3 regions of the Acidovorax sp. 107 genome follow, and region 2 is predicted to be linked to each of the others. Evidence: predicted binding sites of a transcription regulator. Region 2 holds the regulator's gene; each other region holds the start of a gene.

Region 1 (6,809 bases), 2.1 Mb from region 2:
CAACGCCAGGAGCGGGTGGGGACGCCTTTGTCCGTGGTGGAGCCTGGAACGGGTCCGGGGCTCCTTGCCAGCACCGGCCCGCCGTTGGGTCAGTGCTGTCAGTGGTCAGACCTGCATTGGTCTTGCACTGTGCAATGCAAAGCGCGTGCCAGCCTTTTTTTACTGGGTTGGGATGAATGAATTATTCAAATTTGATAGCAAAGAAGGCGTATTTGATTGGCGCTTCAAGGCGATTTGGTTTCAATTCACCTCTGCTTGGTCAGTGCGGTGCATTGCACTGCCGTTGTGCGCTGCACCATCGCAGTCCAGGCATCGGGGCCGCCGTGCACGCGGCAGGCGCATGGTGGTCCGTGCCAACGGGTTGCAGGGGGGTAATGCGGTACCACCGTGCATGGGACCGCAGCGGCGTCGCTGCGCGAATGAGGCGGGTGGGCCGTGTTTTGCGCGGAGCGTGGGCCCCGCGATGTGAGAGGGTGAGGGTTATTACCCCAGCAGGTCCATCACGTCCAGCATGCGCTGGGCCACGTCCACCAGCTTCAGGCCCTTGTCCATGGCCGTCTTGCGCAGCTTTTCGTAGGCGGCCTGTTCGGTCAGGCCCTGGCGCTGCATGAGCAAACCCTTGGCGCGGTCGATGGTCTTGCGGCCTTGCAGTTCGGTCTTGGCGTCGGCGAGCTCGGCGCGCAAGGCCTGTTCATGCTGGAAGCGGGCCATGGCCACATCCAGAATGGGGCGGATGCGCTGCGGTGCCAGCCCCGCCACGATGTAGGCAGACACGCCTGCCGCCACTGCATCCTTCACGTGCGAGGTGTCCTCGTCGTTGGTGAACATCACGATGGGACGGCGCTCGTCGCGCGTGGCCATCACCACATGCTCCAGCGCGTCGCGGGCCTCGCTCTCGGCATCCACGATGATCAGGTCGGGCTGCAACTGCGCGATGCGCTCGCTCAGGAACACGTCGGCCGGCAGCGTGGCCACCAGGTTGAAGTTGTTCTCCAGCAGCCCGATGCGCAGCGCCCGCGACCGCTCTGCCTGTTCCACAGCGTGGTCGTCGTCGGGGTCGGTGACTGCCAGATCCGGGGCAACCACCACGATGCGCAAAGCCTCATTCATACCCGTGAGCATAAGCAATTTTTACGCCACAAATTGGTGCGCCGGGGTGGTGCACGGCCTTTGAAGGCCCCGCGATGTCCCCTCGCTCCGGGGCTGCACCCATCCCAAGCCCGCCAGGTCGGGGTGCCGTGCTCTGCGTTGCGGGGCCTGAAAGTTGCTAATACTGACACCGTGGGAGGGCATACCCGGTAGCTCGCCGGGTAGGGCGTCGCATATACATCTGGTCACACAGACACACTGAAATGGAGTTTTTTGCATGAACAAGCACATCAACCGGCGCCGCTTCTCGGCCAGCCTGGCCTTGACCGCAGTGGCGACTGCCGCACTCCTGACCGGATGCGGCAAAGTGCCGGACACCATCAAAATTGGTGTGGCTCAGCCCCTCTCTGGCCCGCTGGGTGCGCTGGGGCAGGATCTGCTCAATGGCGTCAAGCTGGCGGTGGAGGAACTCAACAAGTCCGGCTACACGGTGGACGGCAAGCGCGTGACGCTGGAGGTCGTGTCCGTTGACGACAAGGCCGACGCCACCACCGGCAAGGCCGTGGCGCAGCAGCTGGTGGATGCCGGCGTGGTCGCGGTGGTGGGCCACCTCAACTCGGGCGTGAGCATCGAGACCGCCCCCATCTACGCTGCCAAGGACATCGCGCAGATCGCCATCTCCACGAACCCCAAGTTCACACAGCTCGGGTTTCCGACCACCTTCCGCATGGTGGGCAACGACACCCTGCAGGCCCGCGCCATTGGCTCGTTTGCCGCCACCCAGCTGGGCGCCGCACGCTATGCCGCGCTGGACGATGGCACGCCCTATGGCAAGGGCCTGGCCGATGGCGCGGCCGAACAGCTCAAGGCCGAGAAGAAAGAGGTGGTGGTGCGCAAGTCGTTCGACGACAAGACCGTGGCCTTTGATGGCCTGGCCGGGGAGCTCAAGGCCGCCAATGTGGAGGTGATTGTTTCGACCCTCAACGACTTCCAGGCGCTGGCACTGCTCGAAGCCCTGCAGAAGGTGGGCCACACCAAGGTCAGCCTGCTGGGGGGCGACACCATCAAGACCACCGACATGACCAAGGGCGCAGGCATCGTGCAGGGCGTGTATGCCACATCGCCCGTGCTGGAGGCCAAGGAGTTCACCACCGGCAAGCCCTTCCTTGAAAAGTACATCGCCGCTTTCAAGAAGCCCCCGGCCTACGGCGGCCACTACAGCTACGACAGCACCTACGTGCTCTCGGCCGCCATCCAGAAGGCCAAGTCCGCCGACCCCAAGGACATCACCAAGGCCCTGCACAGCATCAACGGCTACGCCCCGGTGATCGGCACCATGACCTGGGATGACAAGGGCGAGCAGCGCTATGGCGCCGTGGGGGTGTACGAACTGCGCAGCGGCAACTGGGAGTTGCGCATGCGGTCCGACCGCTGGTAAACCGCGTTGCCATGGCAGGCCAGCCCCGGGTTTTACACTCGGGGCATGAGCTTGCTGATCCTGGGTATTGAATCTTCGTGCGACGAAACCGGCGTGGCATTGGTCCGTTCCACGGGCAATGCCGTGCCTACGCTGCTGTCGCACGCGCTGCACAGCCAGATCGAGATGCACCAGGCCTATGGCGGCGTGGTGCCCGAGCTGGCCAGCCGCGACCACATTCGCCGCGTGCTGCCGCTGGCCACACAAGTGCTGGCCGAGTCCGGCCAGACGCTGGCGGACGTGGACGTGGTGGCCTACACGCGCGGCCCGGGCCTGGCCGGTGCGCTGCTGGTGGGGGCGGGTGTGGCTTGCGCGCTGGGCGCAGCGCTGGACAAGCCGGTGCTGGGCGTGCACCACCTGGAGGGGCATTTGCTGTCGCCCTTCCTCAGCGCCGACCCCCCTGAATTCCCTTTTGTGGCCCTGCTGGTCTCAGGCGGCCACACGCAGCTGATGCGCGTGGACGGCGTGGGCCGCTACGAAATTCTGGGCGAAACCATTGACGATGCGGCAGGCGAGGCGTTCGACAAGTCTGCCAAGCTCATGGGCCTGGGCTACCCCGGTGGCCCGGCGCTGTCCCGGCTGGCCGAACAAGGCGATGCGGCGGCCTTCAAGCTGCCGCGCCCACTGTTGCACAGCGGCAACCTCGACTTCTCTTTTGCCGGGCTCAAGACGGCGGTGCTCACGCAGGCCAAGAAGCTGGGCGATGAGCTGGAAGCACGCAAGGCTGATCTGGCGGCCAGCACCGAGGCCGCGATTGTCGACGTGCTGGTGAAGAAGACGCTGACCGCTCTGAAGCAGACGGGCCTCAAGCGCGTGGTGGTGGCCGGTGGGGTGGGAGCCAACCGGCACCTGCGCGCCCAGCTCAACGCCGCCTGCGCGGCGGCCAAGGTGCGCGTGCATTACCCCGAACTGCACTTGTGCACCGACAACGGCGCCATGATCGCCATGGCTGCTGCGATGCGCCTGCAGGCCGGGCAGCAGCAGGCCAGCACCGAGTACGCCTTTGACGTGAAGCCGCGCTGGCCGCTGGATGCCATCACGGTGTGATTCTGAATAAAAAAGGCAGCGAGGGACCCTCTGCACGAATCAGCGCGCCGTGTGCATCAGGGGCCTCGGGCGGTCTGCCGCGTTGCAAATACTCGCAATAGCTACGGCTATTGCTGTGTTTTGCGCCTTGCAGACCCTCCCGATCCGCTGCGCTCACTTGGCCAGCGAGATTCGTGCAGAGGGTCCCTAGCGCAGGTAAATCATGCGCTAGCTGCTATCTTTTTTGATGTTTAGAACGGATAGTGGCGTGGCGTGGTCTGCACCGTCACCCAGCGTAGTTCGGTGAACTCACGCACCCCGGCCATGCCGCCAAAGCGGCCGTAGCCCGAGCTCTTCACGCCCCCAAACGGCATCTGGCCTTCGTCGTGCACCGTGGGGCCGTTGACGTGGCAGATGCCTGACTCGATGCGCGCGGCCACGTTCCAGGCCTTGGCCACGTCGCGGCTGAACACGGCGGATGACAGGCCGAACTCGTTGTCGTTGGCGCAGGCAATGGCTTCTTCCACACCGTTCACGCGCACCACGGGCTTGACGGGGCCGAACGATTCCTCGCGGTAGATGTCCATCTCGGCCGTCACATGGTCGAGCACCGTGGCCTGCATGAGCGTGCTGTCGCTCTTGCCGCCGCAGACCAGCTTCGCGCCCTTGGCCAGTGCATCGTCGATGAGGGCGTTGCAGCGGTGCACCGTGGCCATGTCCACCACCGAACCCAGCACCACCGGGCCCTTGCGCGGGTCGCCCAGGGGCAGTGCCTTCGCGCGCGCGCCCAGCTTGGCCACAAATTCGTCGGCCACGGCGTTGTCCACGATGATGCGCTCGGTGGACATGCAGATCTGGCCCGAGTTGGCGAAGGCGCCAAACACGGTGCCCGCCGCGGCGGCGTCGATGTCCGCGTCATCCAGCACCAGCAGCGGCGCCTTGCCGCCCAGCTCCAGCACCACGGGCTTGAGGTACTTGGCGCAGGTCTGCGCAATGATGCGGCCCACCTTGGTAGAGCCGGTGAAGTTGATGCGGCGCACCGCCGGGTGGGCCACGATGGCCTCGACCACTGCACCGGCGTCGGCCGGGGCGTTGGTCACAAAGTTCACCACACCAGCGGGCAGACCGGCTTCCTGCAGTGCCTCGATGATGAGGCCGTGCGTGGCAGGGCACAGCTCCGAGCCTTTCAGGATCACCGTGTTGCCGCAGGCCAGTGGCGTGGCGATGGCGCGCACGCCGAGGATGACCGGGGCGTTCCACGGTGCAATGCCCAGCACTACGCCCGCCGCCTGGCGCACGCCCATGGCCAGGCTGCCGGGCACGTCGGACGGAATCACCTCGCCCGCAATCTGCGTGGTCAGCGCGGCGGCTTCTTGCAGCAGGCCAGCGGCCAGGTGCACGTTGAAGCCGGCCCACATGCCGGATGCTCCGGTCTCGGCCGCCATGGCCACCGCAAAGTCGGCCGTGCGGGCCTCCAGCGCGTGTGCGGCCTTGAGCAGCAACGCGCGGCGGGCGTTGGGGCCCAGGGCGGACCAGGCCGGGAAGGCCTTGGCAGCCGCGTCGGCAGCGGCCTTGGCATCGGCCACGCTGGCGGCGGGGGCCGTGGTGGCGACCGATCCGTCGAGCGGGTTGCGGCGCTCAAACGTGGCGCCGCCGGTGGCTTGCACGCGCTCGCCGTTGATCAGCATGGAAATGGCAGTCATGGATGAAAGCTCCTGAAAAAGAACAGATGAAAAAGGGTCGGAAGAGGTATTCAAGCGACGCCGAGATAGGCCTGGCGCACCACGTCGGATTGCAGCAGGGTCGATGCTTCGCCTGAGGCCACGATGCGTCCGCGCTCCAGCACATAGCCGCGCTGCGCAATCTGCAGCGCCTTACGCACGTTCTGTTCGACCATGAGCACCGTCACGCCCTGCGCGGCGATGCGCTGCACGATGGCCAGCAATTCATCGACCATGCGCGGTGCCAGGCCCAGCGAGGGCTCGTCCAGCATCAGCAGGCGCGGGCCGCTCATCATGGCGCGGGCCACGGCCACCATTTGCTGCTCGCCGCCGCTCATGGTGCCCGCGAGCTGCGTGGCGCGTTCCTTGAGGCGAGGGAAGTCTTCGAACGCCCGGTGCAACCGCTCGGCACGCACCCGTGAGGGCGCCAGCCAGCCGCCCAGCTCCAGGTTCTCGGTCACCGTCATTTGGGGGAACAGCTGGCGGCCCTCGGCCACCAGGGCCAGGCCGCGCTGCACGCAGGCGGTGGCGTTCATCGCGGGCAGATCGCTGCCGTCCAGCGCCACGGTGCCTGTGCGCGGCAGCAGCCCGGCCAGCGCCTTGAGCAGCGTGGTCTTGCCCGCGCCGTTGGGACCGACGATGACGGTGATGCCGGGCGCGGCCTGCAGCGACAGGTCTTGCAGCACCTGAAAGCCGTGGTAGCCCGTGGTCAGGTTCTGCACGGTGAGGTGGGCGCCGCTCATGCCGTGGCTCCTTGTTCTTTGCCGCTGGCCATTTCGTCACCCAGATAGGCTTCGATCACCTGCGGATCGCGCACCACCTCGGCGGGTGTACCGTCGGCAATCTTGCGGCCCTGGTGCAGCACCAGCACGCGCTCCACATACTTGAGCAGCGTGGTCACCGCATGCTCGATCCACACCACCGTCAGCCCCCAGTCATCCCGCAGGCGGCGGATGCGCTGGGCCATGGCATCTACTTCGGATTCGGTCAGGCCCGCAGCCACCTCGTCGAGCAGCAGCAGGCGCGGGCGCGTGCCCAGGGCCATGCCGATCTCCAGCAAGCGCTGCTGCGACGGTGTCACGTCGGCGGCGGGGCGGTCGGCCAGGTGCGCCAGGCCCAACATGGAGAGAATTTCCTCCTCGCTACGCAGGCCTTCGGGCCCCTGGCGGTGGCGGCCTGCGAACTGCATGCCAAAGCGCACGTTGTCACGCACCGTCATGTCGGGGAACACGCGCGGCGTCTGGAAGGTGCGCGCAATGCCGTGGGCCGCATAGTGGTGCGGGCCCTTGCCGGTGAGGTTGTCGGCGCCGCTCACCAACGTGCCCGAGGTGGGCGGCTGCACGCCCGAGATGGCGTTGAAGAACGTGGTCTTGCCCGCGCCGTTGGGGCCGATGATGCCAATCAGCTCACCCGTGTGCAGCGTGGCGCTCACCCCATCCACAGCAGTCAGGCCGCCAAAGCGCACGGTCACGGCGTCGATGGTCAACAGGGCTTCA
Region 2 (6,809 bases):
GACGCGGTGCGTTTCTTCTTGCTGTCTCGCAAGCCCGACACCGAGTACACCTTCGACGTGGACCTAGCGGTGGCGCAGAACAACGACAACCCGGTGTACTACGTGCAGTACGCGCATGCCCGCATCCAGTCGGTGCTGCGCGCCTGGCAAGAGGCGGGTGGTGGCGACGTGGCGTCGCTCCAGGACGTGGACCTGTCGGCGCTGGAAGGCCCCCAGGCCCAAGCGCTGATGCTGCAACTGGCCAAGTACCCCGAGATGCTCACGGCCGCTGCCGACGGCGAAGCCCCGCACGACGTGACCTTCTACCTGCGCGACTTGGCCGCCAGCTACCACAGCTACTACGATGCCGAGCGCATCCTCGTGGACGACGAGGTGGTGAAGAAGGCGCGCCTGGCGCTGGTCGCTGCCACCGCCCAGGTATTGCACAATGGCTTGGCTGTGCTGGGCGTGTCGGCTCCGGCCAGAATGTAAGCAGTTACTACCAATATGAAAAAGCAACAGACGGGCGGGACCATTGTCGGCTTCATCATCGGGGTCATCGTGGGCCTGGGCGCGGCGCTGGCCGTGGCGGTGTACGTGACCAAGGTGCCGGTGCCGTTCCTGAACAAGGGCAACGGCCGCGGCGCGGACATGGACGCGGCCGAATCCCAGAAAAACAAAAACTGGGACCCGAATTCGCCGCTGTATGGCAAGAACCCGGCCCGCCCCGCCGCGCCCCCGGTGGCCGCGGCTGCGTCAACCCCTGCATCGGCACCGGCCCCTGAGGTGCGCGCCGCCGCATCGGCCGCCAAGCCCGCCGCAAGCAAGCCAGACGCGAAAGCCGAAGCCAAGGCCGAGAGCAAGCCGGGTGCCGACCCCCTGGGCGATCTGGCCGTGGCCAAGGCAGCGGCCAAGGGCAGCGCGGACCCGTTTGACTACTTTGTGCAGGCAGGCGCCTTTCGCACCCAGGCCGACGCAGACGCCCAGCGCGCCAAGCTGGCCATGCTGGGTTGGGAGGCCCGCGTGAGCGAGCGTGAGCAAAATGGCCGGGCGGTGTTCCGGGTGCGCATCGGCCCCTTCACCAAGCGTGACGATGCCGAGGTGCTCAAAGAGAAACTCGACGGCGCCGGGCTGGAATCGGCGCTCGTGCGCGTGCAGCGCTGAAGTGCCTGTCAAAACGGCACCAACGCCAGGGCTGAACTTTTTGTAAAGGGATGTCTCACATCCCGCATACCTGAACCAGGAGAGTCTTTGTCATGAAACGCCGTGAGTTTTCTTTGTCCGCCGCCTCGGCGGTTGCCGCTTCTGCCCTGACGCTGCCAGTGGCCAACCCCGCCATGGCGCAAGCCCGCCAGTTCAAGGAGGGCAAGGACTTCAAGCGGCTGGACAAGCCCGTCGCTCCCGATGCCCCCGCTGGCAAGGTCGATGTGATCGAGTTCTTCTGGTACAGCTGCCCCCACTGCAACGCCTTCGAGCCTTCGCTGGACGCCTGGGTCAAGGCCGCGCCCAAGGACCTCTCCATCCGCCGCGTGCCCGTGGCGTTCAATGCCAGCTTTGTGCCCCAGCAAAAGCTGTACTACACGCTCGAAGGCATGGGCAAGCTCGACGCCCTGCACGCCAAGGTCTTCCGCGCCATCCATGTGGAAAAAGTCAAGCTCGCCAAGGACGACGAGATCCTGGCCTGGGTGACCCAGCAGGGCGTGGACGCCGCCAAGTTCAAGGAGGTCTACGGCTCCTTCAGCGTGGCCAATCAGGTGCGTCGCGCCTCGCAGCTGCAGGATTCGTACGGCGTCGAGGGCGTGCCATCCATGGGTGTGGCAGGCAAGTACTACACCGACGGCACGATGGCTGGCAGCATGCAGACGGTGCTGCAAGTGGTCGAATACCTGGCATCGACGGCGCGCAAAGCCTGACGAGTTGCCGACCCTGTCGGCAAGCTGTCCCAAAGGCCCGCTGATGCGGGCTTTTTTTCGGGATGGGTACCATCGGGTGGCTACAATCATTGCAAGATTCGTGCCCTATGACCCAACGCCTACTCCCCCTCCTGTTGCTCGCAGCCCTGACTGGCCTTGCGGGCGTGGCACACGCCGAAAAGGCCGACCGTGCCAAGCCCATGAACATCGAGGCTGATGCCCTGCGTCACGATGAACTCAAGCAGACCAGCGTGTTCTCGGGCCGCGTGGTGATGACCAAGGGCACCATCGTGCTGCGCGGCGCGCGGCTGGATGTGCGCCAGGACGCCGACGGTTACCAGTACGGCGTGGTCACGGCCGAGGCGGGCAAACGGGCGTTCTTCCGCCAGAAGCGCGACACCGTGACCGGAGCGCCGGACGAGTTCATCGAAGGCGAGAGCGAAGTCATCGAGTACGACGGCAAGGCCGACAACGTGCGCTTCATCACCCGCGCCGAACTGCGCCGCTACCGTGGGTCGGTGCTGAACGATGAGATCACCGGCGCCGTGATCGTCTACAACAACCTCACCGACGTGTTCACCGTGGACGGCCAGAAGGCGCCCGCGTCTTCGGCTGCGGCAGGCGACACCCCCGCGCCCGGTGGCCGTGTGCGCGCCGTGCTGGCGCCCAAGGACCCGCCGCCCGGTGCGGCAGCCCCGGCCCCTGCGCCCGACGCGCCCGCACCGGCGCTGCGCCCCAGCAGCAGCCTTGGCGGCGGCGCCAAGTGAGCGGGCCTGTGGTGAGTACCGGTCCTGATACCCAGGCGGGTGGCCGCCTGGGGCCTGATTCGCAGTCGGGCAGCCGCCTGGAGGTGCAGCACCTGGCCAAGTCCTATGGCAGCCGCAAGGTCGTCAAGGATGTGTCGCTGGTGGTGCAAAAAGGCGAGGTGGTGGGGCTGCTCGGGCCCAATGGCGCGGGCAAGACCACGTCGTTCTACATGATCGTGGGCCTGGTGCGCAGCGATGCGGGCGACATCCGCATCGATGGCCAATCGGTGGCCCACATGCCCATCCATCGCCGGTCGCGCCTGGGGCTGTCGTACCTGCCGCAAGAAGCCTCCATCTTCCGCAAGCTCACTGTCGAAGAAAACGTGCGCGCCGTGCTGGAACTGCAGCGCGCCGATGACGGCCAGCCGCTGTCGCGCGATGCCATCGAAGAGCGCCTGACAGCCCTGCTGCAGGAGCTGCGCGTGGACCACCTGCGTGCCTCGCCCGCCCTGGCGCTGTCGGGCGGCGAGCGCCGCCGCGTCGAGATTGCCCGCGCCCTGGCCACCCAGCCACGTTTCATCCTGCTGGACGAACCCTTCGCCGGTATCGACCCCATCGCCGTGATCGAGATCCAGCGCATCATCGGCTTCCTGAAGGCGCGGGGCATCGGTGTGCTCATCACCGACCACAACGTGCGCGAGACGCTGGGCATCTGCGACCACGCCTTCATCATCAGCGACGGCCGCGTACTGGCCCAGGGCACGCCCTCCGAGATCGTGGACAACGCCGAAGTGCGCCGGGTGTACCTGGGCGAGCATTTCCGCATGTGATGAAGCCTGGACTGTCGCTGCGCGTCTCGCAGCACCTTGCATTGACCCCTCAGCTCCAGCAGTCCATCCGGCTGCTGCAGTTGTCCACGCTCGAACTGTCGCAGGAAGTCGAGCAGATGCTCGACGAAAACCCGTTCCTCGAACGCAATGCCGACGAAGCCCCGCGTGAGGAGTTTGGCCTGGAAGCCGCCGACACGCCCGCACAGGCCGACGACTACAGTGCCGATGATGCTATGTTTTCAGGAGCTGCCAGCGCAAGCAGCACCAGCACTGAAAGCCAAAATGATGCTGAAATCTCCGGTGGAGGCACCGACGAGCCCGACTGGAGCGGCGACGGCACCGTCGAGATGGTGCCCAATGATGCCGAGTGGGGCGGCGACGCCCCCGCCCGCACCCATAACGGCGCCGAGGGCGACGAGGCCGACGCCACCGAACTGGCGCGCTCGCACGAATCGCTCACGGCCTTCCTGCACCGCCAGGCGCTGTCGCTGCGGCTGTCTGACGTGGACACGGCCGCACTGCGTTTTCTCATCGAATCGCTGAACGACGACGGTTACCTGGAAGAGCCTCTCGAAGAGCTGGCGATCAGCCTCGCCGGGCCCGACGACCTGGAGCAGATCGAAGAACTGGTACATCGCTTCACGGTGGCCCAAAGGCTGCTGCAAAGCCTGGAGCCTGTGGGCGTCGGCGCGCGCAACCTGGCCGAATGCCTGACGCTGCAGCTCACCGCCCTGGCGGCCGACGAAGACAGCGATGCCGACCCCGACGCCGTGCAGACCGCGCTGCGCATCTGCCAGCAGCCGCTGGAGATGCTGGCCCGCCGCGACATCCGCCGCCTGACGCAGCTGTGTGGCGATGGCGAGGAGCGCACGCGCGCCGCCATGGCCCTGATCGCCCGCTTGGAGCCGCGCCCTGGCCGCCGTTTTGCCGATGTTGAGCGCAACATCATCATTCCCGACGTCATCGTGCGCAAAGCCGGGCGTGCCAACGGCCGCGATGGCCAGCACAACTTCATCGTCAGCCTCAACCCCGATGTGATGCCCCGCCTGCGTGTGCACGACATCTACGCCGGCGCGCTGCGCGGTCACAAGGGCGGCGAGGGCCACCAGGGCATGCAGCAGCGCCTGCAGGAGGCGCGCTGGTTCATCAAGAACATCCAGCAGCGTTTTGACACCATCCTGCGTGTCTCGCGCGCCATCGTCGAGCGGCAGAAGAACTTCTTCACCCACGGCGAGCTGGCCATGCGCCCGCTGGTGCTGCGCGACATCGCTGACGAACTGGGCCTGCACGAGTCCACCATCAGCCGCGTGACCACCGCCAAGTACATGGCCACGCCGATCGGCACCTACGAGCTGAAATACTTCTTTGGCTCCGGCCTGGGCACCGAAACGGGCGGCAATGCATCGAGCACGGCCGTGCGCGCACTGATCAAGCAGTTCGTGTCGGCGGAAAACCCGGCCAAGCCGCTGTCCGACAGCCAGATCGCCGAGATGCTCAAGGAGCAGGGCATCGAATGCGCCCGCCGCACCGTGGCCAAGTACCGCGAGGCGCTCAAGATCGCGCCGGCGAATTTGCGCAAGGCTTTGTAGACGCTCGGCAGGTGGCGCACTGCCCGCCAGCGCCGCCGTAGTCTTTTCTGTTGTTTCCGTATTACCCACCGCAGCCCACCATGGCCCGCATCGTCTTCGACCTCCCCGCGCACTTCGGTTTTGCCACCGAGCTGCAGATCTACATCAGCCATGTGAACCAGGGCGGGCACCTGGACAACGCGCAGTTGCTCAGCCTGGTGTCCGAAGCGCGCGTGCGTTTCTTCCAGTCGCTGGGCTACCCCGAGGCGGACGTGGGCGGCCTGTCCATCGTCGTGGGCGACATCGTGGCGCAGTACAAGTCCGAAGGTTTCCACGGCGAAACCATGCGCGTGGAGATGGCGCCGGCCGACTTCAACCGCTATGGGTTCGACCTGGTCTTTTGCATGACCGAGAAGACCTCGGGCCGCGAGGTGGCGCGCGGCAAGATCGGCATCGTCTTCATTGGCAAGGCCGACCGCAAGGTGGCGGCTATCCCTGAATCCATCCGCCAGTTGCTGCTGGCGCGCGCCGGCACGCCGGGTTCCCACACGTTGCCCGAGCGCGTATCCTCCCCATCGACATGAACCAACTCCAACTTTTCCTCCCTTGCGCTGCGGGCGTCGAGGGCTTTCTGGCCGACGAGGTGCATGGCATCACCGGCCTCACGGGGCAAGACCTGCTGGTGGGCCGGGGTGGCGTGCTGCTGCGCGCCTCGTGGCGCCAGGCCATGCAGCTCAACCTGCACAGCCGCCTGGCGCAGCGCGTGCTGGTGCAACTTGCGCACCGCCCGTACCGCTCCGAGAACGATCTGTACGGAATGGCCAGCGACGTGGCCTGGGAGATCTGGTTCACCACACGCCAGACCTTCAAGGTCGAGGTGACAGCCCAGCACAGCCCGCTGCAGAGCCTGAACTTCGCGGGCCTCAAGGTGAAGGACGCCGTGGCCGACCGCTTCCGCCACAAGAGCGGCGTGCGCCCCGATGTGAACACCCAGTGGCCCGACGTGCGCATCCACCTGCACCTGACCACCGACGAGGCCACGCTCTACATCGACACCTCGGGCGAGCCGCTGTTCAAGCGCGGCTGGCGCGAGGACAAGGGCGACGCACCGCTCAAGGAAACCCTGGCCGCCGCCATGATCGCTGCCAGCGGCTGGGACCCGCATGGCGACAACCCCCTGCCCCTGTACGACCCCTGCTGCGGCAGCGGCACCATCGTGGTCGAGGCGGCGCAGATCGCCTGCCGCATCCCCGCGGGCATGCTGCGGCGCTTTGCGTTTGAAAAGCTACTGCCCTTCCAGGCGCACGTCTGGTCTGCTATCAAAAACGAAGCTGAAAGCGCAATTTGTACTAGCGCTGTACCCATATTTGGCAGTGATGTGGCCTTCCGCATGGTCGATTTTGCCCAGCGCAACGCCGAGCGCGCAGGCGTGGCCGAGGCCGTGCAGCTGCGCGGTGGCGACGCCCTGCAGCGCATGCCGCCTTGCGAGCAGCCCGGCGTGATGTTGCTCAACCCGCCCTATGGCGAGCGCATTGCGGCCGCAGGCAGCGCAGGCCGCAACGCCAGTGAGCGCGCGGCCGACCGCGCCCAGGGCCTGGCCGTGGGCCGCGAAGAGGCGCAGACCGAAGACGGCGGCGAGTTCTTCAGCCAGCTGGCCACGCACTGGAAGAAGAACTACAGCGGCTGGACGGCCTGGATGCTCACGCCCGACCTCAAGCTGCCCGGCAAGATGCGCCTGAAGGAATCGCGCCGCGTGCCCATGTGGAACGGCCC
Region 3 (6,809 bases), 710 kb from region 2:
ACCGTGGTCAGCGTGGCGATGGGCTGGAAGGTGGCCGACTGGATGCGGTTGCCCACGTTGGTCAGCTCCACCACACCAATGGCATAGGCCAGCGACGAGTCCTTGAGCAGCGCCACAAAGTTGCTCACCAGCGGCGGCAGCGAGATCTTGAACGCCTGCGGAAACACCACATCCATGAACACATGCATGCGGCCCAGGCCCAGCGCCCGGGCGGCTTCAGTCTGCCCGCGCGGCACGGCCAGCAGGCCCGCGCGCAGGGCCTCGGCGTTGTACGCGCCCACGTTCAGTCCCAGGGCCACCACGGCGGCCGCAAAGTCGGGCAGGTTCAACCCCGGAACCAGCACCGGCAGCGCAAAGTACACAAACAGGATCTGCACCAAGAGCGGGGTGCCGCGAATGGCCCAGATGTACACGCCAGCAATCCAGCGCACGGGCGTCCAGCGGGCCGTACGGGCCAGCGCCGCTGCCGTGCCCAGCACCAGTCCCACGGCACCGCTGACCAGCGTGAGCCATAGCGTGGTGCGCGCACCTTCAGAAAACGCCTGGGCGTTGGGGCCGATGGGGTCGGGAAAGAACGACAGCAGGTGGCCCAGCAGCGAGAGAGCCAGCACCATCACCACCAGTGCAGCGACCAGCGTGGCATTGCTGCGCTGCTGTCGGGACCAGCCTTGTGGCCAAAGAGCGAGAAGCATGGATCGGACGACCAGAAGGTCTTGGTTGGAAATCGGGTGGGCGGCGGGAACATTGCCCTATGCCGCCACAAAAGGCAAAAGGTGCGCAGAGGCTCCTGGCCTTCTGCGCACCCCATGTGCCATCACATCAGTTGCAGCGCACGTCTTCGTTGAAGTACTTCTTGGAGACGGCGGCGTAGCTGCCATCGGCCAGCACTTCGGTGAACGCCTTGTTCCAGGCATCGGCCAGGCCGGTGTTGCCCTTGGCCATGGCGGGGGCGATGCGCTCGATGAACAGCATGTCGCCCAGCTTGAAGCCAGCCTTGGCGTTCTTGGCGGCGGCTTCCTTGGCCACGAACTTGTCGCTGACCCAGGCGTCCACGCGCTTGGAGATCAGGGCGCGCTGGGCGTCGGTGTCTTGCGGGAAGTTCTTCACTTCCTTCACGCCGCTGACCTTCTTGACCTGCTCTAGGTAGCTGGTGCCGGTCTGCACGGCCACGACCTTGCCGGTCAGGTCCTTGGCGTTGCGGATCTTGTCGTCCATGGCCACGATGATGCCGCCCGAGCAGTAATGGGGGTTGGCAAAGGTCACGGCCTTGGAGCGCTCGTCGGTCACACCGTGCGAGGCGATCACGGCGTCCCAGCGGTTCTGGCCCAGGCCGGTCAGCAGCGCGTCAAAGCCCAGGGTCTTCCATTCGAGCTTGAGACCCATCTTTTTGACCACCAGCTCTGCCACTTCCACTTCGAAACCTGTCAGCTTGGTGCCTTCAAAGTAGTTGAACGGGGCAAACTGGCCCTCGGTGGCCACGATGATCTTGCCGTCCTTCTTGACTTCGTCCAGCGTGCGGGCCTGGACGGCGAGGGCAGCGCACAGCGCCACGGCGGTGACAACGGCAGACTTGAAAAATTGCATGACAGGTTCCTGTGGGGGTGGTTCAGGTACAAAAAATCCGGCCTGCGGGTAGGCAGGCCGGAACGGGTGAATAAGGGCATCGCCGTTGGCGATGGGCCCCGTCATCAAACGGAAACGTGCAGAAATTATAGGACGCACGTTCACATCCGGGCCATGCAGGGCAACCCCGATGACCTCGGAGCGCCCTGGTGGTAGGCCGTGCAGCGCGTCGCAAGTTGGGTGCCACCCTGGCAACCGAACCCTGGTGCGTGAAGAGCAGGCCTACCGCAGGAAAGCGTCGTACCCCGTCTTCAAGATCAGCGTGCTCACCACCACGATGAAGATGCCCCGCACAAAGCCAGTGCCATGCTTGAGCGCCATGTGCGTGCCCAGCAGGCTGCCCAGCACGTTGGCCACGGCCAGCGTCACCGCAAAGTGCCACCACACATGGCCCTTGGCGGCGAACAGCGCAATCGCGGCAATGTTGGTGGCGCAGTTGAGCAGCTTGGCCGAGGCCGAGGCATTCAGAAAGTCGTAGCCCAGCAGCCGCACGAACAAGAAGACGAAGAAGCTGCCCGTACCCGGGCCAAAGAACCCGTCATAAAAGCCGATGAGCACGCCAATCAGGCAGGCGGCGATCACCTCGGCCCGGCCCGCAAACCGGGGCGTGTGGTGCCGCCCCAGCTCCTTCTTGGCCAGTGTGTAGAGCAGCACGCCCAGCAGCACCAGGGGCAGCAGCTTGCGCAAGAAGTCGGCCGACACCACGGTGACGGCCCAGGCGCCCACGAACGAGCCGGCAAAACCGGCGGCCGCGGCCGGCAGCATGGCCGACCAGCGGATCTGCACCTTGCGGCTGTATTGCCAAGTGGCCATGGCCGTGCCCCACACCGAGGCCGCCTTGTTGGTGCCCAGCAGCGTGGCTGGGGGCGCGCCCGGAAAAGCCGCAAACAGCGCGGGCACCATTACCAGTCCACCGCCTCCCACGATCGCATCCACAAAGCCCGCGAGCAGCGAGGCCAGGGTCATCAAAATCCATTCCATCGCAGGATTGTCGCACCGGGCCTGCTATCGATTCAGGACTGCTCAGGATCTAGGGATGGCCTGCATAACCCTCGCGAGTCGGTGGTAGTGCGGATCGGGATGGGCCGCAAGGCGCCTTTTTCTTGCCAATAGCCCGGCTATTGGCAAGAAAAGCAACGCAGCGGATCGCACGAGGCCGCGCTATCACCGACCGCAGGGAGTTATGCAGGCCATCCCTAGCAGGCAAGAAAAAGGCGCTGGGATCGCCAGCGCCTGAAAGGGTTCACACCTCGTTGGGTGTTTTGAATGTGGTTCTTGGTAGAAAGGTTGTCTCCTCGGGCCCCTCGCTTGGCACACCGAAGCGCGCTTTCGAGTGCCGCAACTGTAACGGCTGCACTTTGCTGGTGCATTGGGGGTTTCCCGCCCCCCGTTGTTGGGCGCCGGAGGGACGGCCGGTGCGTCCTGTGCCCCGATTCGGTGGGACTTTGCTGGCATGGCTCGTGCAATGCGCTTGTAACAAATTGCGAAAGGGAGCGTGCATGCGTGCAGTCAACCACCGGGTCGTTGCGGTCGTGTCGTTGTGTCTGGGGCTTTGCACTTGTGCGCTCGCCCAGGGCGTGCCAGAGGTTCCTGCCATCGCGGCGCCCGTCACCCGCCCCGCCCTGGTGGCGCAGGACACGGTGAATGCGGCCCACACCGGCTGGATGATGACCTCCACTGCCCTGGTGCTGCTGATGACGCTGCCGGGCATTGCGCTGTTCTACGCAGGCATGGTGCGCAGGAAGAACGTGCTCAACACCATGGCGTGCGTGGTCGCGATTGCGGCGCTGGTCAGCCTGTTGTGGTTTGCGGCGGGGTACTCACTGGCTTTCACACCAGGCAGCGCCTGGCTGGGGGGCTGGGACCGCGCTGGCTTTGCGGGGCTCGACTTTCAGCTGGAGGCGGGCAAGCTGGCCGTGAGCCACATTGCGCCGCTGATCCCAGAGTCGGTATATGCGATGTTCCAGCTCACGTTCGCCATCATCACGGCCGCTCTGCTGGTGGGCGCGTTCGTCGAGCGCATGCGGTTCTCGGCCATGCTGGTCTTCATTGGGCTGTGGACGCTGGTGGTGTACGCGCCCGTGGCGCACTGGGTGTGGGAGCCCGGGGGCTGGCTGGCGCAGATGGGCGCGCTGGACTTTGCGGGCGGCTCGGTCGTGCACGTGAATGCGGGCGTGGCGGGGCTGGTGTGTGCCTGGTTTCTGGGCCGCCGCGCGGGGTATGGGCGCGAGCCGTTTGAACCCTACAACCTGGGGCTCACCATGGCGGGCGCGGGCATGCTGTGGGTGGGCTGGTTTGGCTTCAACGCGGGCTCGGCGGTGGCGGCCGATGGGCGCGCCGGGCTGGCCATGGCAGTGACGCACCTGGCCGCTGCAGCCGGGGCGCTGTCGTGGATGCTGGGTGAGTGGGTGGTGCGCGGGCGCCCGTCGCTGCTGGGGCTGTGCTCTGGCCTGGTGGCGGGGCTGGTGGCCATCACGCCTGCCGCCGGTTTTGTCACGCTGCGTTCGGCCGTCGTGATTGGTCTGGTGGCCGGGCTGGCCTGCTACTGGGGCGCCACGGGGCTCAAGCGGCTGCTGCGGGTGGACGACTCGCTCGACGTATTTGGCGTGCACGGCGTTGGCGGCATCGTGGGTTCGCTGCTGACGGGCGTGCTGGCCAGCAGGGCCGTGGGCGGGGTGGCCGGTAGCCTGCTCACCCAGGCCATCGGCGTGGGCGCCGTGGCGGCCTACAGCCTGGTGATGACGGCCGCGCTGCTGTGGGTCGTCAACTTTGCGATGGGCCTGCGGGTGGACGAGCAAAGCGAGCAGACCGGGCTGGACATTGCCCAGCACCGCGAGCGCCTGGGCGGCTGAATGCGCCGCCGCGTCCTGTGATGTGCGGGCCAGCGAATGCAGTCCGATGGATGACCCCAATGCAGTAAGGAGCCGAACATGTCCGATTCCGACAAGCTGGCGATTGCCGCCCACCTGCATGTGCTGTTGCGGCGCAAGACAGGGCGCGTGACCGATACCGAATGGATGGCTGCCAACGCGGACTACGCGCAGGAGATCGTGCGGTTTGCGCGCCAGCGCGCCACCGAAGACAACGCGCCCGACCTGGCCGAATGGGCCGACCGCCTGGAGCAGGCCCTGCACGCAGCGCCCCCTTCCGCCCAGCGCCGACCGCTGCTGGATGCTGCGGCGCAGGCAGTGCGTGCGCGCCCCGCACCGCCCCCCGAGCCTGCCCCCGAAGTGCCGCGCTATGTGGGCGGCATCCGCTGACCTGCCAAGCGGTTTCTGCGCCGGGGGCTCAAGGATCAGTGGGGTGCTGTGCCCTGCGCGAACAGCCCGGCCGTGGGCAGCAGTCCAGCCAGCCGGTTGTCCCCGTAGGTGCGCAGCACCTGCGCAATCACCACCTGGTAGCCATTGAGCCACTGCGCCTGCGCGGCCTTGGCCTTCAGGTGCGCGGGGTGCTGCATCAGCGTCTGTAGCGCCTCCAGCGACTGCCAGTAGTACACGTTGGAGACCAGGCCGTTGCCCGTGTCCGTCCACGACTCCTCGCCCAGGTAGCCGTCGATAGCGCGGGCGGCGGTGGCGATGGCTTCGTCCAGCCGGTGAAAGGCGTCGTCGAACTGCTTGGTCGCAAAGATGAAGGTGGAGGAGTACATCGGCGCGATGCTACTCACGCCGCCTGCCGTGACTGGATGATCCACTCCGCGGCCTTCTCCGCCATCATCAGCGTGGGCGAGTTGGTGTTGCCGCTGGTGATAGTGGGCATGGCGCCCGCATCCACCACGCGCAGCCCGGCCACCACGCCGCCACGTCCGTCGCGCACGCGCAGTTGCGCATCCAGCACGGCCATCGGGTCGCCGTCGCGGCCCATCTTCGTGGTGCCCACGGGGTGGAAGATGGTGGTGGCAATGTCGCCCGCCAGGCGCGCCAGGTCTTCGTCGCTTTCAAACTGCACGCCGGGCTTCCACTCCTGAGGCTGGTACTTGGCCAGCGCGGGCTGGGCCACGATGCGGCGCGTGACGCGCAGGCTGTCGGCCGCCACCTGGCGGTCTTCGGGCGTGCTGAGGTAGTTGGGCGCGATGGCGGGCGCGGCCTTGAAGTCGGCGTTCTTGATGCTCACCGTGCCCCGGCTGGTGGGGTTGAGGTTGCACACGCTGGCGGTGAACGCCGGGAACCCGTGCAGCGGCTCGCCAAACGCATCGAGCGACAAGGGCTGCACGTGGTACTCGATGTTGGGGTACGGCTGGTCGGGGCTGCTGCGGGTGAACGCACCCAGCTGCGAAGGCGCCATGCTCATGGGCCCGCTGCGCTTGAGCGCATATTCAAGCCCGATCTTGGCCTTGCCGACCAGCGAGTTGGCCATGGTGTTGAGCGTCTGCACGCCCTGCACCTTGAACACCGCGCGGATCTGCAGGTGGTCCTGCAGATTGGCGCCCACGCCCGGCAGGTCCACCTTCACTTCCACGCCGTGCTGGCGCAGCAGTGCGGCGGGGCCGATGCCCGACAGCTGCAGCAGCTGGGGCGAGTTGACGGCGCCCGCGCTCAGGATCACTTCGCCCGCCGCGCGGGCCGCGACCATCTCGGTGCCGTCCCACACCTGCACGCCCGTGCAGCGCTGGGTGCCGTCGGGCTGGGTCTCGATGAGGAGCTTGGACGCCTGCGCGCTGGTCCACATCTCGAAGTTGGGCCGGCCGTAGCAGGTTGGGCGCAAGAAGGCTTTGGCCGTGTTCCAGCGCCAGCCGCCTTTCTGGTTGACCTCGAAGTAACCCACGCCTTCGTTGCTGCCGCTGTTGAAGTCGTCGGTGGCCGGGATGCCCGCCTGCTGCGCAGCGTGGGCAAAGGCGTCGAGCACATCCCAGCGCAGGCGCTGTTTTTCCACCCGCCACTCGCCCGTGCTGCCGGTGGCCTTGTTGCCGTGCAGGCGTTTGAAATTTTCGTTCACGGCCCCGGGCTGGTCCAGGCGCCAATGGTCTTCGTGGCGGCGGAAGTAGGGCAGGGCGTTGTCCCAGCGCCAGCTGGCGTCGCCGGTCAGCTCGGCCCACTGGTCGTAGTCGCGCGCCTGGCCGCGCATGTAGATCATGCCGTTGATGCTGCTGCAGCCGCCCAGCGTCTTGCCGCGCGGGTAGCGCAGGGTGCGGCCGTTCAGGCCCGCGTCGGGTTCGGTGTTGTAGAGCCAGTCGGTGCGCGGGTTGCCGA

What was found. The regulator sigma-54, encoded in region 2, starts transcription at its own class of promoters, with help from an activator protein. The targets are predictions, from matches to a motif close to TGGCANGNAANCTGCTTT.
Region 1: a site for sigma-54 is predicted at 1,122-1,139, ahead of C8C99_RS03505 (ANTAR domain-containing response regulator). Genes of this name have one in related genera too.
Region 3: a site for sigma-54 is predicted at 3,073-3,090, ahead of C8C99_RS16395 (ammonium transporter). Genes of this name have one in related genera too.

What each region holds. Positions count from the first base shown of each region.
Region 1 is NZ_QBTZ01000001.1:743,259-750,067, forward strand. It holds gene C8C99_RS03505 (ANTAR domain-containing response regulator) at 484-1,110, opposite strand; gene C8C99_RS03510 (branched-chain amino acid ABC transporter substrate-binding protein) at 1,367-2,527, shown strand; gene tsaD (tRNA (adenosine(37)-N6)-threonylcarbamoyltransferase complex transferase subunit TsaD) at 2,573-3,613, shown strand; gene C8C99_RS03520 (aldehyde dehydrogenase) at 3,844-5,295, opposite strand; gene C8C99_RS03525 (ABC transporter ATP-binding protein) at 5,346-6,056, opposite strand; gene C8C99_RS03530 (ABC transporter ATP-binding protein) at 6,053-6,809, opposite strand, start outside; gene C8C99_RS03535 (branched-chain amino acid ABC transporter permease) at 6,807-6,809, opposite strand, start outside.
Region 2 is NZ_QBTZ01000001.1:2,806,276-2,813,084, reverse strand. It holds gene argS (arginine--tRNA ligase) at 1-471, shown strand, start outside; gene C8C99_RS13200 (SPOR domain-containing protein) at 487-1,143, shown strand; gene C8C99_RS13195 (thiol:disulfide interchange protein DsbA/DsbL) at 1,236-1,892, shown strand; gene lptA (lipopolysaccharide transport periplasmic protein LptA) at 2,000-2,659, shown strand; gene lptB (LPS export ABC transporter ATP-binding protein) at 2,671-3,468, shown strand; gene C8C99_RS13180 (RNA polymerase factor sigma-54) at 3,468-5,057, shown strand; gene C8C99_RS13175 (thioesterase family protein) at 5,138-5,620, shown strand; gene C8C99_RS13170 (class I SAM-dependent RNA methyltransferase) at 5,617-6,809, shown strand, end outside.
Region 3 is NZ_QBTZ01000001.1:3,515,035-3,521,843, forward strand. It holds gene C8C99_RS16380 (amino acid ABC transporter permease) at 1-692, opposite strand, end outside; gene C8C99_RS16385 (ABC transporter substrate-binding protein) at 820-1,584, opposite strand; gene C8C99_RS16390 (TSUP family transporter) at 1,846-2,604, opposite strand; gene C8C99_RS16395 (ammonium transporter) at 3,123-4,475, shown strand; gene C8C99_RS16400 (hypothetical protein) at 4,554-4,883, shown strand; gene C8C99_RS16405 (antibiotic biosynthesis monooxygenase) at 4,919-5,269, opposite strand; gene C8C99_RS16410 (GMC family oxidoreductase) at 5,284-6,809, opposite strand, start outside.